2 regions of the Massilia sp. DJPM01 genome follow, and region 2 is predicted to be linked to the other one. Evidence: predicted binding sites of a transcription regulator. Region 2 holds the regulator's gene; the other holds the start of a gene.

Region 1 (5,523 bases), on a different contig from region 2:
AGGAGCGACTTTGCGAACGATGCCGGAAACACGTGCCTGGGTGCGCATGCCATCGGGCCGCCGTCTCGACCTGCTCAACCCCACGCCCTTCGACTGGGACGACGCCGACCTGGCGATCGGGCTGGCCCGCACCTACCGCTGGGGCGGGCATTCGGTGTGGCCGCTGCCGCTGTCGGTCGCCCAGCATTCGATTGCGGTCATGCAGTTGAGAAAGAACGCGGTGGGCGGGATGCTCGATCCGCTCAGCGAACTGCGCGAACTGCTGCACGATGCCGAGGAAGGCTTGCTCGGATTCGACGCCATTTCCGTGATCAAGCCCTTTCTCGGCGACGCTTTCCGCAGCCTGACCCTGCGCCTGGAACAGGTCATCTTCCTGCGCTACGGCTTGCCGGGCTGGACCACCCGGGAGCATGCCTCGCACAAGCGCGCCGACCGCCTCGCGGCCGCCAGCGAAGCGGTGCACGTTGCCGGCTGGACCAGGGACGAGGTGAAAAACACCCTCAAAATTTCCACCAAGCCCCAGATCGACGATCCCCTGTTTCCCATCTATGGCGGCACGCCCTGGGAGCCCTGGCCCCCCGAACTGGCCTGCACCCGCTTTCTCGATGAGCTGAACCGGCTCAAGGCCAGCGCCTGAGCCAGCCGGCCGCCTCCCTTCCTCGCCCAAGTCACGGATTTCACAGGCTTTTTAAGGATATCCACAAGAATTGTGGATAACATTGTGGATAAGCGCCGCCGAACGCCGCTTAGCGCCCGGTTTTAAGCGGGTTTGAATAAAATGCCCGTTCAGCAGGCAGCCATTAATTTGAATGAAATCATGAACTTAAAACGCCCCCTAGCACACTGGCAAACTGTCCATTCGGCAAATTCCTACACGCAGGCAAAACAGGGGATAACTCGCGTGGCCTTTGACAAAGCGCGCCAGCTGTCTTAGTGTGGAGCCATGCCCTCTTCCGCCACCCCCGCTCACGGCGACCTTCTCATCGTCGACGACGACCCGTCCGACCTGTCCATGTCGCCAGCGCAGGAAAGTACCCCCTGGCGCATCCTGATCGTCGATGACGATGTCGATGTGCACGTGGTGACCAAGTTTGCACTCAGCAATGCCCAATTCCAGGGACGACGCCTGAGCTTCCTGCATGCCTACAGCGGCAAGGAAGCCCTCGCTACCCTGTGCGCCACACCCGATATCGCGCTGGTGTTGCTCGACGTTATTATGGAGACGGACGATGCCGGCCTGCGCGTGGCGCGCCAGATCCGCGCCGACCTGCACAATGAGCTGGTGCGCATCGTCCTGCGTACCGGGCAACCGGGCCAGGCGCTGGAACACAGCATCATTTGTGATTACGACATCAATGATTTTTGGTGCAAGGCCGACCTGACCACGCGCAAGCTGTTTACCACCGTGATCGCCTCGCTGCGCGCGTATGCCGGCCTGCAGGCGGCCGCGGCCGACCGCGCCGCGATGTCTGCCGAACTCGACAAGGCGCGCCAGGTGCAGGCGCTACTCGGCCAGCAAGCGCTGGTGCTCAAGCTCGACGCCAAAGGCCGCATCATCGAGGCCAGCGAGCGCCTGTGCCAACTGGCCGGCGCCCGCCCCGAGGCGCTCATCGGACACGCATTGCACGCCTTGCATGCCGGCGCCTTCCCCGAGCCGCTGGTGCTCGACATCACACAGGGGCTGGCGCGCGATGGCGCCTGGTCGGGCGACATCCAGACCCGGGCCGCCGACGGCAGCGCCGTGCACCTGCGCTGCGCCCTGCTTGCCCTGAGCGAGCCGGGCGGTGCGCCTTACGAGTACGTGGCGGTGGCAACGCTGCACGACCCCACGCCAGGCCCCTGAGGGCGGCTGCCCGAACGCCGCTGCCCGCTACTTCCACGCATTGCGGGCGCGCTCGCGCACCAGCATGCGCACGCTGTCGGGCATGGGTTTGCGGCTCTGCCGGGTGTCGGCTGTCATCCACACCGTTTCCTCGAAGTGCTTGAGCATGGCCGGGCTGATGAAACGCGTGCGCGCCGCGTACACATGGCGGTCGCCCATCTGGGCTTGCTGCTTGATGAAAAAGCGGTTCGGCACCACCAGGTGCAGGTGCTCTTTGGCGCGCGTCATGGCCACGTACAGCAGGCGGCGCTCCTCCTCGATATCGGCGGCGTTGCCGGTACTCATATCGGACGGAATGCAGCCGTCCACCACGTTCAGCACATGCACCGACTTCCACTCCTGCCCCTTGGAGGAATGAATGGTCGAGAGAATCAGATAATCCTCGTCCAGATGGGGCGGCCCGGCGCGGTCGCTGCTCGCTTCGGGCGGGTCCAGCGTGATTTCGGCCAGGAAGGTTTCGCGCGAGCCGTGGCCACCCGCCAGGCGTGCCAGCTGTTCCACGTCGGCCACGCGCACCTGGGCGTCGTCATGCATGCGTTCGAGGTGCGGCAGGTACCAGGCCTTGACCAGCTCGATATCGGCCGGCCAGCGCAGCCCAGGCGCGCGCAGGGCGCGGAACAGGGCGACGAACTGTTGCCAGTCGCCACCGCTCCTGGCCGGCGCGGCAAATTGCTCGATCGCAAGCAGCGGCTCGGCCGCCTCGCCGACCGCGTCCAGCAGGCGGGTGGCGGTGGCGGCGCCGATCCCCGGCACCAGTTGCACCACGCGAAAACCGGACACCCTGCCGCTCGGGTTCTGGGCAAAGCGCAGCACCGCCAGCACATCCTTGATGTGGGAAGCTTCGAGGAACTTGAGGCCGCCGAATTTAACGAAAGGAATGTTGCGGCGCATGAGTTCCAGCTCCAGCGCGGCGCTGTGGCTGGCCGCGCGGAACAGCACCGCCTGCGCCTTGAGCGCCATGCCCGTCTCACGATGCTCCAGGATGCGCTTGCAGACCCAGCGCGCCTGCTCGGCCTCGTCGGGAATGAGCACCAGTTGCGGCAGGACGGTCGAGACCTTGTCGGTCCACAAGGTCTTGGCGTGGCGTTCGAGGGCGGCGCCGATCACGGCATTGGATGCGTCCAGGATCGGCTGGGTCGAGCGGTAGTTGCGGTCCAGGGTGACGATGCAGGCTTCCCGGGCGAACTGCCTGGGAAAGTCGAGAATATTGCGCACCGTGGCGCCACGGAACGAGTAGATCGACTGGGCATCGTCGCCCACCACCATCACGCCCTCGCCGCCCGGCTTCATGCCCATCAGGATCGCGGCCTGCAAGCGGTTGGTGTCCTGGTATTCGTCGACCAGGACATGGTCGAACAGGCCGCCAAGGTGTGCGCCGAGGTCGGGATCGGCCGCCATCTCGGCCCAAAACAGCAAAAGATCGTCGTAATCGAGCACGTTCTGCTCTTGCTTGGCGTCGACGTAGGCGCCGAACAGGGTCTTGAGCTGGGCTTCCCATTCGCTGCACCAGGGAAAGGTACTCTGCAGTACCAGCGCCAGCGTGTCGCCGCTGTTGACCACCCGCGAATAGATGGCAAGGCAAGTTCCCTTGAGGGGGAAGCGTTTCTCGGTCCGGCTCAGGCCGACCTCGTGGCGCACCATGCCCATCAGGTCTTCGGAGTCGCCCCGGTCGTGGATGGTGAACGATTCCTCCAGGCCGATGCGGCCGGCGTAATCGCGCAGCAGGCGCGCGCCGATGCTGTGGAAGGTGCCGGCCCAGGGCAGGCTGGCTGGTGGCTGGCCGCCGCGCGCGCCCATGATCCGGTACAGCACGTTAGCGGCGCGTTGCGTCATTTCATTGGCGGCGCGGCGCGAAAACGTCAGCAGCAGGATGCGCTGGGGATCGGCGCCGCTCATGATCAGGCGCGCCACGCGGTGCGCCAGGGTATTGGTTTTGCCGGACCCGGCGCCGGCAATCACCAGCAAGGGCCGTGCGCTGCCGGCGGCCACGCCGATGTCATGCTCGACAGCGGCACGCTGGGCGGGATTGAGGCTGGCGAAGGGATCGTCGGCGCAAGCGGCAAGGGGAACAGCGGTCATGGCGGGCATTCAGACTGGGATTGACATGACTGTACATTTATCCAGTATTATTACGCAAGTAAAAACCTTCCCGCCGTTCCGCCACGGCGCCGGTGGCACATGCGCGCCAGCCGCGAAAGCGCCGCTCAAAATCACCCTATGCACGCTAAGTAGCCGTTTCTAAAGCGCTTTTTGGGATATCCACAATCGCTGTGGATAACTTTGTGGATAATCCCCTCTTGACAGTCCGCAAGCGTGTAACGATGCGGGTTTCAACAAAATGCTCATTCGTGAGGCAGAAATTATGCCTATATAAATCAAGCACTTGCAAAGTCAATGGGAAAGGCGGTAAAAAATATTAAGAAATTTCCTACAAGATTTTTTTGTGCATAACCGCCTGATTCGCACGCAGCTCAAGGCGGGTGGTTTGATAGCATTCTGATATGCATGCCGCGCCCGCCGTGCCGCTCCTGCGCCACTCAATGAGCGAGCATCTCGCGCCGGCGCTGCGGTTCCAGCAACACCCTTTCGATCACGTCGGGATGGATTTCCTGCGCCTTGAGGTATTCGATGGCGCACATCGTGTTGCTGCTTTCCTGGACCGAGATGGCATGGTTGACGATGTCGCGCTGGCGCACGTCCTGGCGTCGATAAGGGGCTTCAACCACGGCGAGACCGCCGCTGTCGGGGCGTTGCTGTCGATTCATGTTGTGATTTCCTTACAGGGCATTCGGGAACGGCGCAAAGGGAACCCAATACTGCCTAGGGAGTATCCATCAATAAAGGTCAAAGTCAATGTCAAGGTTCCATCGAAACCGCAAAAAATATGCTTGAGGCATAGTTTTGCAGTTGTGATTTTTACAGTTGCCAACACAGCGCCAGCCCCTGGCGATGCGGCCAGGAATCTCGCCACGCGCCTGTGCGCATTCCTGCCATGACGACCGGGGACATCATGGCCATTCCCCCTGAAACGATAACAAGCGAACCCAGGCTCAACCCGGGTGACGAAGCCCAACCGGGCACACCCGGCGCGGCCGAGGATCTGTGCGACGCATGCAGCGGAAGGGCACGCTGGCCAACGGCAGTGCCTGTACGGAATGCGGCGGCACGGGGCGCGTGATGCGCGGCATCGTACGGCTGAGCCCGCATGGACAGGCGGGCGGGCCGGCGCGATCATGCGGCATGACCGACCCGTCCCTCCCCGCCCGTCCGCGTCCGCAATCGCTGGCCGACCTGTTCATGTCGTTTACCTTGCTGGCGCTGCAAGGCTTCGGCGGGGTACTGGCGGTCGTGCAACGCGAGATCGTTGAACGCAAGCAATGGCTGACGCAGGAGGAATTCCTGGAGGACTGGGCCGTGGCCCAGATCCTGCCGGGGCCGAACGTGGTGAATCTGTCGATGATGATCGGCGGGCGCTATTTCGGCCTGGCCGGCGCGCTCTCGGCGCTGGCCGGCATGCTGGCCGTGCCGCTGGTGCTGGTGCTGCTGCTGGCCCTGCTCCATGCGCGCTTTATCGATCATCCGGGCGTGGCCGGTGCGTTGCGCGGCATGGCGGCGGTGTCGGCCGGCATGATCGGCGCCAC
Region 2 (5,523 bases):
TGTGCACGTGCGCCACCTTGCCCTGGCCGAGCCACCTTGAAAATTCAAACGCTTCGCCGCCGCTGCCGATGTCGCGGTGCCAGCCCCGTTCGGCCAGGCCAAGCAGACGCCCGGTACTGACCACGGCGCCGTCCCAGCACCAGGTGGCGCAGCAGCGGGTGGCCGGCCAGGAAGTCACGGAAGGCTTGCACCGTCCAGCGCCGCCGCCCGCACATCGCCTGTTCCAGGCGCAGCACCCGCTGGGCGGCGATGGTGCGCGCGTCTTTCTTGAGCAGCTTGTAGCGCTCCACGGCGGCTGCCGCCAGTTCGGCGTCGTCGGTCTTTTTCGGCTTGGGCAGCTGGTCCAGGCGTGCGCCCTGCGCATCGCGCAGGCAAGGCTTGAGCGCCTCGTCGAAGCCGGCGCGGAACTGGCGCGAGCCGAAGTCGAGCTGCATTTCGCCCTGTGGGTCCAGGTCCAGGTCGGGCACCAGGCGCTCTTCCAGTTCCTCGGTGCTCAGTTCGAGCGCCGCAGCGATCTCGCCGATTTTGTCGTAGGCGTGGTGCTGCAGTGCCTGGAATTTGACCTTTTGCGCGATCCCGTGCAGGAGCATCAGGGCGGTGTCGCTGCCGATCATGGCCAGCACGTCGAGGCCTGCTCACGCAATAGCATGTCGCCCTCGCTGTAATTGTCGTAGATAGAGTAGCCTGAATTGTCCCGTTCGGCGCAGATGTCGATGTCGCGCGCTACGCCGGGAAACCGGCGCGACGGCATCGCCAGCGCCGCCACCTCGGGCGAGATGTCGACCAGCGGCTCGACCGCCAGCCAGGGCGCCGCGCCGCTTTCAGCGTAGCCCTTGCCGGTTTTTTCGCGAATCAGCTTGTCCATCGCCGCCGCCGTGGCGTGGTCCGGATGGGTCTTGGTTTGCCGTTGTCCCGCCGCGCCCACCTTGCCGTAGCGGACATGGACATCGCAGCCGTCCTGGTCGACTTCCCGGAATTTGTCGGACGCGCCCTGGTCATAGTCGAAACGTCGCAATGGGCGTCCTAACTGGGCTTGAAGGAAAGAGGGGGGCGGCTACCGGCGCGCGCCGCACTCTTGTTTCGCTTGCTCATAAGTAGTGATAAGTGTTGCAAAAAATAATACTTTACGGCAAAGCGGTGTCCCTGTCGAGCCGCACCAATCCGGTTATGATGCGCATCCGGACATCCCATCGTGAGACGTGCAATGAAGAAATCCCTGTTTTGCCTGGCATTGATGCTGGGCGGCGTGGCGCAAGCGGACGAGCTGGCCGACGCCAACGCCTTGTTCGCGAAAAAATCGTATCCGCAAGCGCTGCAGCTCTACACCAAGCTGGCCAACGCCGGCAATGCCGAAGCCCAGTTGCACATGGGCGAAATGTATTTTTACGGCGAGGCGGGGACGGTGGACCTGGCCAAGGCCGAAGCCTGGTTCAAGAAATCGGCGGCCAAGGGCAACAAGACCGCCGCCGGCTCGCTCGCGATGATCAACAAGCGCGCAACGCGGCGCGCCGAGCTTGATTACTGGATATCCAAATACGATGGCGCCGAGCTCAGCGCGGGCCAGTTCCGCTGCCCGGTGCCGCGCATTCCGGCCATGTCGAAGCAGAACGATGAAATCGAGAGCGTGTCGGCCAAGGTCGCGGCCTGGCAGGATTGCTACAACGGCTTCGTGCGCAACCTCAACGAGGCCAGTCCGCTGACCAAGCGCATTCCCAAGGAGGTGGCCGACCTGCTGACCAAGGACGAAGCCGAACAGTCGCGCGTGCATCTGGAAGGCGTGTATGCCGGCATCGCCGAAAACGCCAAGGTCTCGGCCAAGCTGGTGCTGGCCGACTTCGGCGCCTGGCGCAGTGCCACCGACGCCTATATCAAGGAACACAACCGGATCGTCACCGAAGCGGCGACGACGGCGCCGCGCAAGGGCGACTAGACGGCACGGGCGCAGTGGAACAGCGCCCGCACGCTCAGTTCCAGCTGCGCATCAATCCTACCGCGAGGCCTTCGAGCGCGAACTCGTCGGTCGCCGGATCGACATGGATGACCTTGAAGTCCGGATTTTCCGGCAGCAGTTCGATCAGCGAGCCGGTCTTTTTGTAGCGCTTGACGGTGACATCGTCACCGATCCGGGCCACCACGATCTGGCCATTCTTGGCGCTGTCGACCTTTTTGACGGCCAGCAGGTCGCCATCCATGATGCCGGCGTCGCGCATCGACCAGCCACGCACCTTGAGCAGGAAATCGGGACGCGCCGAGAACATCGCCGGGTCCACGCTGTAGGTCGCTTCCACATGCTCCTGCGCGAGGATGGGCGAACCGGCAGCCACGCGCCCAACCAGCGGCAGCGATATCAGCAGGTTCGGCGGCGGCATGGCAATGGCGTCGACGCTGGCGCCGATCAGGCGGATGCCGCGCGAGGTGCCGGGCGAAATTTCGATGGCGCCCTTGCGCGCGAGCGCCTGCAGATGCTCTTCGGCCGCGTTGGCCGACTTGAAGCCCAGTTCATTGGCGATCTCGGCACGGGTGGGAGGAAAGCCCGTGTTCTCGATCGCATCCTTGATCAGGTTGAGGATTTGTTCTTGCCGTGGTGTGAGCTTGATCATCGGTATGCGGGACTGTGTATATGGACAGACTGTATTTTTGTACAGTATTTCGCGCAATGCAAGGGTTAATTGGCCGAACAGGCGAATTATTTGCGATGGGCGCTGTCCAACAAGCAGCGGAGGAGGTGCGTCATGGGTCGGCGTGAGGTTCCACGGGTGAGTTATGAGGAGGATTTTGTGCTGTGGCTTGAGCCGCAAGTGAGTTTGTTGCGCGCGCGCCAGTTCGGGCAGCTTGATATCGACAATCTGGTAGAGGAGCTTGAGGGCATGACCGGCCGTGATCGCAGGGAGCTAAGCAGCCGCCTGAAGGTGGTGGCGATTCACCTGCTTGAGTGCCAATATCAGCCCAAGCGTAAGTCAAGCAGCTGGCTAAATACGCTTGCCCACCAGCGTGACGAAATCGCACAGTTGTTGCAAGACAGTCCCAGTCTTGTTCGTGACATTCCAGCACTTGCCAGGCGCCGCTATCGGCAAGCCGTACTGGCTGCGGCGCGAGAAACCCGCCTGCCCCCAAAGGCATTTCCAACCGAACTCCCCTACAGCGCAGCCCAACTGCTGGACGACGACTTCGTGCCGTGAACAGTGCCCGATCGCACAAGTGCCGCACTGCGTCCTTGATTGTTGCTGCATTACACGCTATAATTGCCGGCTTTCCCTTCCCACACTCGTCTTGACGCCGAGGTGGGCATTTGTTTAAACGTCCCTAAGGAGTTATGCATGCGTCATTATGAAATCGTTTTTATCGTCCACCCGGACCAAAGCGAGCAAGTCCCGGCGATGATCGAACGCTACAAAGCCAGCGTAACCACGCGCGGCGGTTCGGTTCACCGTGTTGAAGACTGGGGCCGTCGTCAGATGGCTTACTCGATCCAGAAGCTGCCAAAAGCGCACTACATCTGCCTGAACATCGAATGCGACAACGAGACCCTCGTGGAACTCGAAACCGCGTTCAAATTCAATGATGCCGTGCTGCGTCACCTCACCGTTAAGATGAAGAAGGCTGAAACCGCGCCGTCGCCGATGATGAAATCGGTACAACGTGAAGACGCAGCCAAGAGCCACCGCACTGAAGCCCCTGCTCCTGCAGCCGCTCCAGCGCCAGCTCCAGCCGCAGCAGCGTAATTGTTGACCGGGATCCCTGAACGCGACTTGACCTCACCCCGGTGAATCAACTCCAGTTCGTAGCCCTGATTTGCGAGCGCGACGTATTGCGCTATACCCCGGCCGGCGTGCCGATCGTGACCGCCACTCTGATGCACAGTTCGCAGCAGATGGAAGCAGGGGTAGCCAGGTTGGTCGAATTCGACATCACCGCGCTTGCCGCGGGCGAGATTTCGGGACGATTCAGCCAGGCCGAATTGGGCGCCGTGCATCAGTTCACGGGATTTTTGGCCAAGAAGAACCGCAGCAGCAAAAGCCTGGTGTTTCACATCATTGATTTCTGTGCCGCCGCCTGACGCGACAGCACATTTTTAGATACAGGAGCCTCAAATGGCATTCGGTAAAAAATTCGACAAGAACAAGCTCAAGCTTAAAGAAAAGCGCAAACAACAGAACCCACTGTTCAAGCGTAAGAAATTCTGCCGCTTCACCGCAGCAAACGTTGAACAGGTCGACTACAAAGACGTAGACACCCTGAAAGACTTCGTCCAGGAAAACGGCAAGATCATGCCAGCACGCCTGACCGGTACCAAGGCGCACTACCAGCGCCAGGTTGACACCGCAATCAAGCGCGCCCGCTACCTCGCGCTGCTGCCATACACCGATCTGCACCACGCTTAATCGCTGCGGATAAACTGGAGAAACTCTATGCAAATCATTCTGTTGGAAAAAGTTGTTAACGTCGGCAACCTGGGCGATGTTGTTAAAGTCAAAGACGGTTACGCACGTAACTTCCTGATCCCGCAACGCATGGCTCGCCGTGCTACCGCATCGGCCGTCGCTGAATTTGAAGTCAAGCGCGCCGAACTGGAAAAAGCAGCAGCTGCCAAGCTGGCCGCTTCCCAGGCCCAAGGCGACAAGCTGGGCGGCATGACCATCTCGATCGCTCAAAAAGCGGGCGTCGATGGCCGTCTGTTCGGTTCGGTCACCAACTTCGACATCGCTGAAGCGCTGACGAAAGCTGGTTTCGCTGTAGAAAAAGCGCAAGTACGCATGCCTACCGGCCCGCTGAAAACGACTGGCGAGCACGCTGTTGCAGTCGCCCTGCACACCGACGTCGTTGTCGAGATCACCATCGCTGTTGTTGGCGAAGCTGCCTAAGCGACATCAAGTCATATTGTTGCCTTGCAAGCATCATGCTTGCAAGGCAACTACAAAAAAGCCGGGTTTTCCCGGCTTTTTTTACGCCCGAATCTCCCCAATTATGTCAGCCAGTTGACCCGAAGCAGGTATAATTCGCGCCATGAACGCACCATCCGATCCGCAGCTAGACGCTCTCCGCATCCCGCCCCATTCCATCGAAGCAGAACAATCTGTGATCGGTGGTTTGCTGCGCGATAACGCCGCGTTCGACCGCATTGCCGACATGATGCATGCGGACGACTTCTACCGCTACGATCACCGCATCATCTTCGAGCAGATCGTCAAGCTGATCAACCAGTCGAAACCGGCCGACGTGATCACCGTGTTCGAGGCGCTCTCCAACATCGCCAAGGCCGAGGATGTGGGTGGCTTGCAGTACCTGAACGCGATGGCGCAGAACACGCCGTCGGCGGCCAACATCCGGCGCTACGCCGAGATCGTGCGCGACCGCGGCGTGCTGCGCAAACTGATCACCGTGGCCGACGAAATTTCCGGCAATGCGTTCAACCCGCAAGGCAAGGAAGTCAAGCAGATGCTCGACGAAGCCGAGTCCAAGATCTTCGCCATCGCCGAACAGGGCGCGCGCGGATCGCAAGGCTGGCTCGCGGTGCAGCCGCTG

What was found. Region 2 encodes LexA, which represses DNA repair genes until DNA is damaged. Its sites were predicted from a motif close to ACTGTATNNNNATACAGT; they were not measured.
Region 1: the regulator LexA is predicted to act here: its motif matches at 3,990-4,007, upstream of PO883_RS12610 (ATP-dependent helicase).

Annotation. Positions count from the first base shown of each region.
Region 1 covers NZ_JAQOZV010000016.1:40,360-45,882, forward strand. Annotated here, with positions in the region: gene PO883_RS12600 (phosphohydrolase) at 20-637, shown strand; gene PO883_RS12605 (PAS domain-containing protein) at 944-1,843, shown strand; gene PO883_RS12610 (ATP-dependent helicase) at 1,871-3,961, opposite strand; gene PO883_RS12615 (hypothetical protein) at 4,420-4,647, opposite strand; gene PO883_RS12620 (chromate transporter) at 5,123-5,523, shown strand, end outside.
Region 2 covers NZ_JAQOZV010000019.1:73,273-78,795, forward strand. Annotated here, with positions in the region: gene PO883_RS14325 (hypothetical protein) at 1-124, opposite strand, end outside; gene PO883_RS14330 (DUF4132 domain-containing protein) at 45-614, opposite strand; gene PO883_RS14335 (WGR domain-containing protein) at 611-1,015, opposite strand; gene PO883_RS14340 (tetratricopeptide repeat protein) at 1,205-1,930, shown strand; gene lexA (transcriptional repressor LexA) at 1,965-2,600, opposite strand; gene PO883_RS14350 (DUF29 domain-containing protein) at 2,733-3,179, shown strand; gene rpsF (30S ribosomal protein S6) at 3,318-3,722, shown strand; gene priB (primosomal replication protein N) at 3,764-4,057, shown strand; gene rpsR (30S ribosomal protein S18) at 4,092-4,382, shown strand; gene rplI (50S ribosomal protein L9) at 4,410-4,862, shown strand; gene PO883_RS14375 (replicative DNA helicase) at 5,005-5,523, shown strand, end outside.